3 regions of the Phreatobacter sp. GW821-FHT04C01 genome follow, and region 1 is predicted to be linked to each of the others. Evidence: riboswitches for the same ligand, from Rfam matches in the RefSeq annotation. Region 1 holds a riboswitch; each other region holds the start of a gene.
What was found. A riboswitch is a leader RNA that binds a small molecule or an ion and turns the genes downstream of it on or off. The one in region 1 is predicted to bind thiamine pyrophosphate.
Positions count from the first base shown of each region.

Region 2: it holds a riboswitch for thiamine pyrophosphate, as region 1 does, so the genes downstream of both, thiC (phosphomethylpyrimidine synthase ThiC) here and AC07WJ_RS25355 (FAD-dependent oxidoreductase) in region 1, are expected to answer to the same signal.
Region 3: it holds a riboswitch for thiamine pyrophosphate, as region 1 does, so the genes downstream of both, thiM (hydroxyethylthiazole kinase) here and AC07WJ_RS25355 (FAD-dependent oxidoreductase) in region 1, are expected to answer to the same signal.

Region 1 covers NZ_JBWKTP010000007.1:280,060-283,329, reverse strand. The annotation lists gene AC07WJ_RS25365 (thiazole synthase) at 1-220, opposite strand, end outside; gene thiS (sulfur carrier protein ThiS) at 225-422, opposite strand; gene AC07WJ_RS25355 (FAD-dependent oxidoreductase) at 413-1,435, opposite strand; TPP riboswitch at 1,424-1,549, opposite strand; gene AC07WJ_RS25350 (tetratricopeptide repeat protein) at 1,677-3,023, shown strand.
Region 2 covers NZ_JBWKTP010000003.1:152,997-156,266, reverse strand. The annotation lists gene argB (acetylglutamate kinase) at 1-595, opposite strand, end outside; gene AC07WJ_RS12455 (putative quinol monooxygenase) at 762-1,001, opposite strand; TPP riboswitch at 1,242-1,367, shown strand; gene thiC (phosphomethylpyrimidine synthase ThiC) at 1,559-3,270, shown strand, end outside.
Region 3 covers NZ_JBWKTP010000009.1:310,285-313,554, forward strand. The annotation lists gene thiD (bifunctional hydroxymethylpyrimidine kinase/phosphomethylpyrimidine kinase) at 1-164, opposite strand, end outside; gene thiE (thiamine phosphate synthase) at 161-838, opposite strand; gene thiM (hydroxyethylthiazole kinase) at 851-1,630, opposite strand; TPP riboswitch at 1,627-1,736, opposite strand; gene AC07WJ_RS28985 (Lrp/AsnC ligand binding domain-containing protein) at 1,965-2,201, shown strand; gene AC07WJ_RS28990 (autotransporter family protein) at 2,637-3,270, opposite strand, start outside.

The DNA of each region.
Region 1 (3,270 bases):
GGCAGCCGGCGGTGTTGGGCAGCACCGCGACGCCGAGCTCCTGGATCAGCGCCCAAAAGCCCTGCCCCGTGCCGCCGCCGGCGGTCTCGCGGCGCACCGAGACCGTGACGATCTCGGAACCGGCCGCCCGCACCGCCTCCTGCATGATGGCGGGTGACGGATAAAGCGCCGTGCCGATGAGCAGGCGCGAGGAGAAGCTGCGGCCGTAGAAATCGACCATGGCCTCAGCCGCCCTGCCGCGGCGTGATGATCTCGATGGCGTCGCCGTCGTTGAGCGCGGCCTTCGCCCAGGCGGCGCGCGGCACCACCTCGTGATTGACGGCAATGGCGAGATGGCGGTGCTGGTAGTCCAGCTCCTCCAGCAGGGCCGGCAAGCTGGTCGCCGCCGTTTCAGTTCGTTCGCCGTTGACGATCAGGACCATGACATCACCTCTCTGTCGATCAGGTCGCGTTGCAGACCTTGGTGCAGCTGCGCGAGCGTCAGTTCCGCGAGCGCCGGTGCGATGAGAAATCCGTGGCGGTAGAGCCCGTTGACGGTGATCCGCTCCCCGTCGATGGCAATCCGCGGATGGTTGTCGGGAAAAGCCGGCCGAAGCGCCGCGCCGAGCTCGACGATGCGCGCCTCGGCAAAGGCCGGATGCAGCGCATAGGCTGCGGTCATCAGCTCCATGGCCGAACGCAGGCTGACCCCCTCGCCCTCGCTTTCGATCGAGGTTGCACCGATCAGAAAGCGGTTGTCCAAGCGCGGCACGACATAGAGCGGCCAGCGCGGATGCAACAGCCGGATCGGCTGGGTCAATGTGATCTCCGATGTCTCGACCAGCACCGTCTCGCCCTTGACGCCGCGCAGGCCCGGCGCCCGGTCACGGCCGGCGAGCCCGCGGCAATCGATCACCAGCCCGGCCAGCTCGTCGGGATCGCGCGCGGCATCAAAGACGATGCGCCCGCCAGCCTCGGCGATCAGCCGGCGCAGCAGCGGCATGACCAGCCGTGGCTCGACATGGCCCTCGCCGAGGAAATGCAACGCCTCGCGGAAACGCCCCTCGAGCGCCGGCTCGAGGCCGGCAATGGCCGCCGCATCCAGGCGGACATGGCCATCCGTCATCCGGGCGAAGCGCTCGAAATCCGAGCGGTCGCGGGCATGGGCGACCACCAGCGAGCCCTTGAAGGCGAGGTCGGGCAGCGCCTCGCGCCAGAGCGCGAGCGAGCGGATGCCGAGCCGCGTGACCACATCGTCGGCACCTTCGCGCTCGCACCAGGGCGCCAGCATGCCGCCGGCCCAATGGCTGGTCGCCTGGCTCATGGCGTCGTCGCCACGCTCGAACACCGTCACCGCATGGCCGGCCCGCGCGAAGGCCAGCGCTTGCCACAGGCCGGCGATCCCGGCTCCGATGATGCTGATCGGCGCATTGCGCCCTGACGCGTCCTGACGCATCCCTGTCCCTCCGCCGGCATGATCCGGATCAGGTTCAAGGGTCGCCACGGTGCCGGCATCCAAACCGGCGTTGCAGCCTCTCAGCCCCGTCGCGGGGCTCCCCTCAGAGTTTCATGGAATCTGGGCCCCTCGCCCCGCCGCGTCAACCCCCGTCGGCGACGGTGGACAATCCCGCTCCGATGGCGTGAGCTTGGGGCCGAGCCGCCGATGCCCGAGACGGCCGCAGCAAGGAGCCGTGGCCATGCCCAGGGATTGTCGTGGACTGACCGTGACCTGCGCATCGCAAGCGGCGGCGGAGGCCTTCGACCATGCGGTGGCCGGCTATCTGACCTATCGCCTGGACACCGCCGCCCGGCTGAAGGCCTGCCTGGAGCTCGACCCGGACTTCTGTCTCGCCCATGTCCTGCGCGGCTACCTGACGCTCGCCGCCTTCAACCTCGCCGTGGTTCCGGTGGCGCGCGAGGCGCTGGGCCAGGCGAAGCGGACCGCGGCGACCACGACGACCCGCGAGCAGGCCCATGTCGCGGCGCTGGAGGCCTGGGTCGACGGCCGGCTCGATGAATTGCTGGCGCGCTGGGAGGCGATCGTCGCCGACGATCCGACCGATGTCGTCGCTTTCCGGCTGCATCATTTCAACGCCTTCTGGCTCGGCCGGGCCGAGCAGATGCTGAGCACCGTCGAAACCACCTTGCCGCAATGGGAGCTGGGACTGGCCGGACGCGGCGCCGTGCTCGCCTGCCGGGCCTTCGCCAATGAGGAATGCGGCAACTACACGGTCGCCGAGAATTCCGGGCGCGAGGCGATCGCGCTCGATCCCGGCGACATCTGGGCCACCCATGCCGTTGCCCATGTCCTGGAAATGCAGGGGCGGCGCAGCGAAGGCATCCTGATGCTGCGCGAGCTGGAACCGCACTGGCAGGGCGGCAACAATCTCAAGCATCACCTCTGGTGGCATCGTGGCCTCTATCATCTCGAACGCGAGGAGTTCGGCGAAGTCCTGGATCTCTACGACCAGGGCTTTCGCAATCTCGCCTCGCCGATCGTCGCGATGCAGCCCGACCTCTATATCGACGTGCAGAACGCCGCTTCCATGCTGTTCCGGCTGGAACTGCAGGGCGTCGATGTCGGCGACCGCTGGATCGAGCTGGCCGACAAGGCCGAAGGCCGGATCGGCGACTGCCTGAACACCTTCACCTTGCCGCATTGGATGATGGCGCTGGTTCGCACCGGGCGCTTCCAGGCCGCCGACGCCTTCCTGGCCGGGCTCAAGGCCGCGGCGGCGGGCTCGGACACGGTCGCCGGCCTCGTCCGGCTCTATGCAATGCCGATTTCGGCGGCGGTGCTCGCCCATGGCCGCGGCCGTCACCAGGAGGCGGTCGAGCTGATGCGGCCGGCGCTCGGCGGCATGTACCGGCTCGGCGGCAGCCACGCGCAGCAGGACGTGCTGGAGCAATTGTTCACCGACGCGGCGGTGAAGGCGGGTTCCATCGGCGATGTCCGGCTGATGATGGAGCGGATCGCGGGGCGCTACCCGCTGCCGCCGGAAAAGCGCATCGGCTATCGCCACGCGGCCGCGCTGACGGCGTGAGGGAGCGGCGGGTTGGTAGACTGCCGAGTGACGATGATGAGCGCCAAACGCGCCCCTTGTATGAAGAGCAAGACTGAAGTCGTGGATGGCCGGGGCAAGCCCGGCCAAGACGAAAAGTGCCTTCGAGGGCGCGCGTTGGATCGACGATCACATGACGTATCGTGCCCCCGGCCGGCGTGAGGCCCACGTCGTCTTGCCCGGGCTTGTCCCGGGCATCCACGACTTCTCGGCACCGAACTCAACCGGC
Region 2 (3,270 bases), on a different contig from region 1:
CGAAGGTGTCGGCATTGACGTTATAGGTGTCGCCCTCCTTGGAGGTCGCGACCGGCGCCAGCACCGGGATCAGCTCCTTGCCGAGCACGGTGTCGAGTACCTTGGTGTCGACCTTGTCGGGTTCGCCGACATAGCCGAGATCGATCGCCTGCTCGATATTGGAATCGGGATCGCGCGCCGTGCGGCTGACCTTGACCGCCTTGACCATGTCGCCATCCTTGCCGCAGAGCCCGATGGCCTTGCCGCCGGCGGCATTGATGAAGCCGACGATCTGCTTGTTGATCGAGCCGGCCAGGATCATCTCGACGATCTCGACCGTCTGCTTGTCGGTGACGCGCAGGCCGTCGACGAACTGGCTCTTGATGCCGAGCTTGGCCAGCATCTGGCCGATCTGCGGGCCGCCGCCATGGACCACCACCGGATTGATGCCGGATTGCTCGAGCATGACGATGTCGCGGGCGAAGGACCGCGCGCCCTCCTCGTCGCCCATGGCGTGGCCGCCATATTTCACCACGATGATCTCGTCGTCATATTTCTGCATGTAGGGCAGCGCCTCGTTGAGAACGCGGCCGATATCATGAGCATCAACGGTCATGGCGGACTCCGGCGATCGCCTCCCTGGCGACAAACGTTGCGGGTCTTAGCCGATTTGCGGCCCGGGGTGAAAGGGAAGATCGGCCGGCGCGCGCAAATGGCCGCCCCCCGCAAGACGCGCGGCCAGGCCGGCTCCGCCCCGCCGGCAAGCGGTTCGATACCGTGTCCTAAGGGAGCTTGGCGGCCAGCACGTCCAGGTTCTGGATCGCCGGCGGCTCGGCGAACAGTTCGCCGGCCTGCGCCATCAAGGCCGCCGCCACCTTGCCCGAGAGATGCGCGGCACGGCCGGCCTCGTCGGGAAAGGCATCGAAAATGCCGAAGGTGGTCGGCCCCATCCGGATCGCAAACCAAGCCGTCGTCGCCGGCTCCTGGGCGACCAGCGGCAGGCCGCCCTTGAGGAACGTCACGACCGCAGTTTCCTTGCCGGGTTTTGCTTCCAAGCGAACATAGAGCGCCTTGGTGACCATGGCACTGGCCTCATCTGGGGTCCGCCCCTCGCCCGCACCCAGATTACTCTCTTGACGCGGGCCGGTCGATCGTCCTCGGACCAGGCGGATCCCGCGCGTCGCGACCGGCCGCTCCTGCCGGACCGCGTGGTGCCCGCCGCGCTCCCGCCTTGACTTCCTGAACCGAAGCGTCACAGTCGATCCCGCTCCAAGGGGAGCCCCGTGAGGGGGCTGAGAGGCCACGACGCCAGAGACCATCCTGGCACCGTGGCGACCCTTGAACCTGATCCGGGTCATGCCGGCGGAGGGATGGGACGCATGCCGACTTCGCTATTTCAGCGCCAAACGTTCGTGCTCACAGCCATTGCTGCGCGCACGAGGCCGTTTGTGTTGGCCAACCCGAGTTTCTCACGCGGCCAAGGCCTGGGCCAACCGGCCTGAAACCGCATGCCGCTGGCGTCGCCATGACCCTCGCCAGCTGACCAGCCAATACGCGCGCCCTCAAGGGAGCACCTGTCATGAACGCACCTCTCAAAGACATCAAAGCCGCCGTGACCACCGGGCCGATGCCCGCCTCGCGCAAGATCTTCGCGATCCCTGATGCCGCCCCCGATATCCGCGTGCCCTTGCGCGAGATCGCGCTGACCGAGGGCTCCGGCGAGGCGCCGCTGGCGGTCTATGACACCTCGGGTCCCTATACCGATCCCGACGTCGTCATCGATGTCGAGAAGGGCCTGTCGCGGGCGCGCGAGGCCTGGGTAACCGCGCGTGGCGGTGTCGAGCGCTATGTCGGCCGCGACATCAGGCCGGAGGACAACGGCCATGCCGGCAAGCACCTGGCCCGCGCCTTCCCGGTGGCGAACCCGCCCTTGCGCGGCCTGCCGGGCCAGCCGATCACCCAATATGAATTCGCCCGCGCCGGCATCATCACCAAGGAGATGATCTATGTCGCCGAGCGTGAGAATCTCGGCCGCAAGCAGGCACTCGCCGATGCCCAGGCGACGATCGCGGACGGCGAAAGCTTCGGCGCCGAGATCCCGGCCTTCATCACGCCCGAATTCGTCCGTTCGGAAATCGCCCGCGGCCGGGCCATCATCCCGGCCAATATCAATCACCCCGAACTCGAGCCGATGATCATCGGCCGCAATTTCCTGGTGAAGATCAACGCCAATATCGGCAATTCCGCCGTGTCCTCGTCGATCGAGGAAGAGGTCGACAAGCTGGTCTGGTCGATCCGCTGGGGCGCCGACACGGTGATGGACCTCTCGACCGGCCGCAACATCCACAACACGCGCGAATGGATCATCCGCAATTCGCCGGTGCCGATCGGCACGGTGCCGATCTACCAGGCGCTGGAAAAGGTCGACGGCGATCCGGTCAAGCTGACCTGGGAGGTCTATCGCGACACGCTGATCGAACAGTGCGAGCAGGGCGTCGACTATTTCACCATTCATGCCGGCGTGCGGCTGGCCTATGTGCCGCTGACCGCGAAAAGGGTCACCGGCATCGTCTCGCGCGGCGGCTCGATCATGGCCAAATGGTGCCTGGCGCATCACAAGGAGAGCTTCCTCTACACGCATTTCGAAGAGATCTGCGACATCATGCGAGCCTATGACGTGTCGTTCTCGCTCGGCGACGGCCTGCGTCCCGGCTCCATCGCCGACGCCAATGACGCCGCTCAGTTCGCCGAACTGGAAACGCTCGGCGAACTGACCCAGATCGCCTGGAAAAAGGGCTGCCAGGTGATGATCGAAGGGCCCGGCCACGTGCCGATCCACAAGATCAAGGTCAATATGGAGAAGCAGCTGAAGGCCTGCGGCGAGGCGCCCTTCTATACGCTCGGACCGCTGACCACCGATATCGCGCCGGGTTATGATCACATCACGTCGGGCATCGGGGCGGCGATGATCGGCTGGTTCGGCTGCGCCATGCTCTGCTACGTCACGCCGAAGGAGCACCTGGGCCTGCCCAACCGCGACGACGTGAAGGTCGGCGTGATCACCTACAAGATCGCCGCGCACGCCGCCGATCTCGGCAAGGGCCATCCGGCGGCGCAGCTGCGCGACGACGCCTTGTCACGCGCCCGCTTCGACTTCCGCTGGGAGGACCAGTTCAATCTCGGCCTCGACCCGGACACGGCGCGTTCGTTCCACGACGAGACCTTGCCGAAGGAAGCCCACAAGGTGGCGCATTTCTGCTCGATGTGCGGGCCGAAATTCTGCTCGATGAA
Region 3 (3,270 bases), on a different contig from region 1:
GGCACGTCGTGAATGCCCTGCACGCCGAGCGTGTTCTGGGCGGTCAGCGCGGTGATCACGCTGGCGCCATAGACGCCGAGCGCCGAGAAGGTCTTGAGATCGGCCTGGATGCCGGCGCCGCCGCCGGAATCCGAACCCGCGATGGTCACAGCGATCGCCGTCATGGCTGGTCACTCCCGATTTGGCGCGGTTCCGGCCGGCCCGCGGCAAAGGCCGCCTTCAGCACGGCCGCGGCCGCGCGCGGATCATCCGCCATGGTAACCGCCGACATGACGGCGACGCCGTCGGCGCCGGCCCGGGCGAGAGCGGCGGCATTGCTCGCATCGATGCCGGCAATGGCGCCGACCGGCAGGCGCGGCCAGCGGCGGGTGAACACGCCGCGGATCGCGGCAAAACCGTCGATGCCGATCGGCGGGTTCGGATTGTCCTTCGACGTGGTGGCGAAGACGCCGCCGATACAGGCGTAATCGATCAGTTCGACGGCGGCCGCTTCGGCCTCCGCGCGCGACGTGATGGTCAGGCCGATGATCGCCTCGTCGCCGAGCAGCCGGCGCGCGTCCGCCACCCCCATGTCGTCCTGGCCGAGATGGACGCCGTCGGCGCCGGCGGCCAGCGCGACATCGACGCGGTCATTGATCAGGAGCGGCACGCCCGAGCCGGTCAGCGCGATGCGAATGGCATGCGCGGTCTCGATCATCCTGGCCGTCGCCGCGCGCTTGTCGCGATACTGAATCAGCGTCGCGCCGCCGGCCGCGGCCGCCGCCGCCAGCTCCGCCAAGGGGCGGCCGCGCGACCGCTCGGGATCGACCAGGACATAAAGCGAAAGATCGGCCGTCACGGCAAATACCCTTCAGAGCACCCGGGCGCGGGTGGCGAGCTTGCCGGAATCGAGGCCATAGAGCGCATCGATATAGGCGCTGGCGAAACTGCCCGGGCCGTCGGCCTGCTCGGCCGCGATCTCGCCGGCGACGCCGGCCGCCACCAGGGCGCAGGCGCAACCGTCGAACGGATTGTCCGCGACCACCAGGAAGGCCGCGATCAGGGCCGCGCCGGCGCAGCCCATGGCGGTGACCTTGGCCATCAGCGGATGGCCGTTGGGCGTGCCGACCATGCGGGTGCCGTCGAGCACATGGTCGGTCTCGGCGGTGGCCGCGACGACCGCCTTCAGCGCGCGGGCATAGCTGTCGACCGGCTGGCCCTGGCTCAAGGCGGCGATTTCGGTCTCGTTGCCGCGCACCACCGTCGGGCCGCAGCCGGCGATCTCGCGGGCGAACAGCGCCCGGCTCGGCGAGCGCTCGATGAACACGGGATCGAGCACCCAGGGCAGCGCCTTGGCCTTGGCCGCCGCGATCGCCAGCCGGATGGCCTGGCGCCTGTCGTCGTCGAGCGTGCCGAGATTGACCAGAAGCGCGTCGGCCCCCTGCACGAAGGAGCCGATCTCCTCCGGCGAGGTGGTCATGGACGGCAAAGCGCCGATCGCCAGCAGCGCATTGGCGGTGAAGCCCTGGGCCACCCCGTTGGTGATGCAATGGATGCGCGGGTGGCGCGCCCGGATCTTGTCGAGCAGGGCGGCGGCATTCCAGGCGAGCGCGGCTGCGGCCATCACCGGCCCCCGTTCAAGACGAACCATCCGGACATCTCGGTTTCCTCCGCCGGCATGACCCGGTTCAGGTGCGACGGGTTGACCGCTCCAGCGGCCTCTCAGCCCTTGGCTTAGGGCACCCCGACGAGACAGGACCCATGTGGTAGGCCAAGCCGGCCGGGCCTGCAAGAGCGCTCCGCGCACGGCCCGTTTGCGCAGGCCGCCCCCGCCCGCGGTGCCGCCCTTGTGGAATTTCGCGGCTCATGCCGGGATCGCCCTTGCCGCCGGCCCCGCCGTCATGGAATCTCCCCGACCACAGCCTGGCCGCCCTTGCGGCCGGCACCGCCATCGTGGATTCTCCGCGCCGGCAAAGAGGCACGCCATGATCCCGTTTTTCGTCCAGATCAAATGCCAGCTCGGCAAGTCCTATGAGGTCGCCGCCCAGCTCGCCGACCGCGAGATCGCGTCAGAAATCTATTCGACCGCCGGCAATTTCGACCTGCTGGTCAAATTCTACGTCGAGCGCGAGGTCGATATCGGCCATTTCGTCAATGAGAAGGTGCAGGTCATCCCCGGCATCCAGGACACCCACACCATCATCACCTTCAAGGCGTTCTGAGCGGGTGGGCGCTTGAGAAGCGTGGCATCGCCCGAGAGGGTATCATCCCCAAAGGACGAAGCTTTCGCTTCGACCTTCACGGAACGCATGTGAACCACCACGTCACCCCCGGCCGACTGAGCGAAGCGAAGGAGGGGAAGGGGGGCCAGGAGTGGCAGGGCCTGTCGCCCAGCGCAGCGAAATCACTTGGACATATGCTCCGAGGGCGCGGTGAAACGGCTCCTGGCCCCCCTTCCCCTCGCTACGCTCGGCCGGCGGTGACATCGAGCCTTCAGACCAGCTCAGCCGAAACAGGCAGGCAACGCCAACGATCACCCGACGCAAGCAATGCAAAGTTCAAATCACCTTCCTCCCCCAAAACGCCGAACGCGCGACCCTTGGCGGGCCGCGCGCTGCGGATGGTGATGGAGGGAGGTCGGCCCCTGGCCGACGGGCCTACCAACTATAGCGCAGCCCGGCATTGGCGCGTATCGAGCGGTGGTGATCACCGAGCTCGCCGTCGATCGAGGTCGACAGCCGCATGCCGCCCGACAGCCGGAGCTCGGCGCCGATGGAAGCCAGCGCCGTATGGGTCGAGGGCCGGGCGCCGAAGACGGTGAAGCCGGAATTGGCCATGGCCTGGAAGCTCGCGTCGATCGAGCGGTCGGTCTTGGCCTGATAGCCCCAGGCGAGCCGCCCGAAGGTGATCAGCTCGCTGCCCGGCGCGACCTGGGTCTTGGCGTCGAGCCTGGCGCCGAGCTCGGTGCGGAGCGAGACGGTGCTGCGGCCGGCGAAGGTCAGCGCCAGGCCGCCGGTGGCCGGCGCGCTGAAGGTTTCGCCATAGCGCGGCGCGCTATAGCCGATGGCCTCGATCGCCGCGTATGGCGTGACGCCGAAGCCGGTCAGCCCGAAGCGCCAGCCGGTCTCGATGCGGCCGCCATAGGTCTGCGCGGTGACTCGCGACATATAGGTCTCGGCCGGCGCGCCGGCGGCGGTCCGGTTCATTTCGAAGGCGTTCCAGCCATAGGCGAGCGCCGCGGAGACATAGCCGTCGCCGAGCCGGGTCGAGCCGTAAAGGCCGATCTGAAAC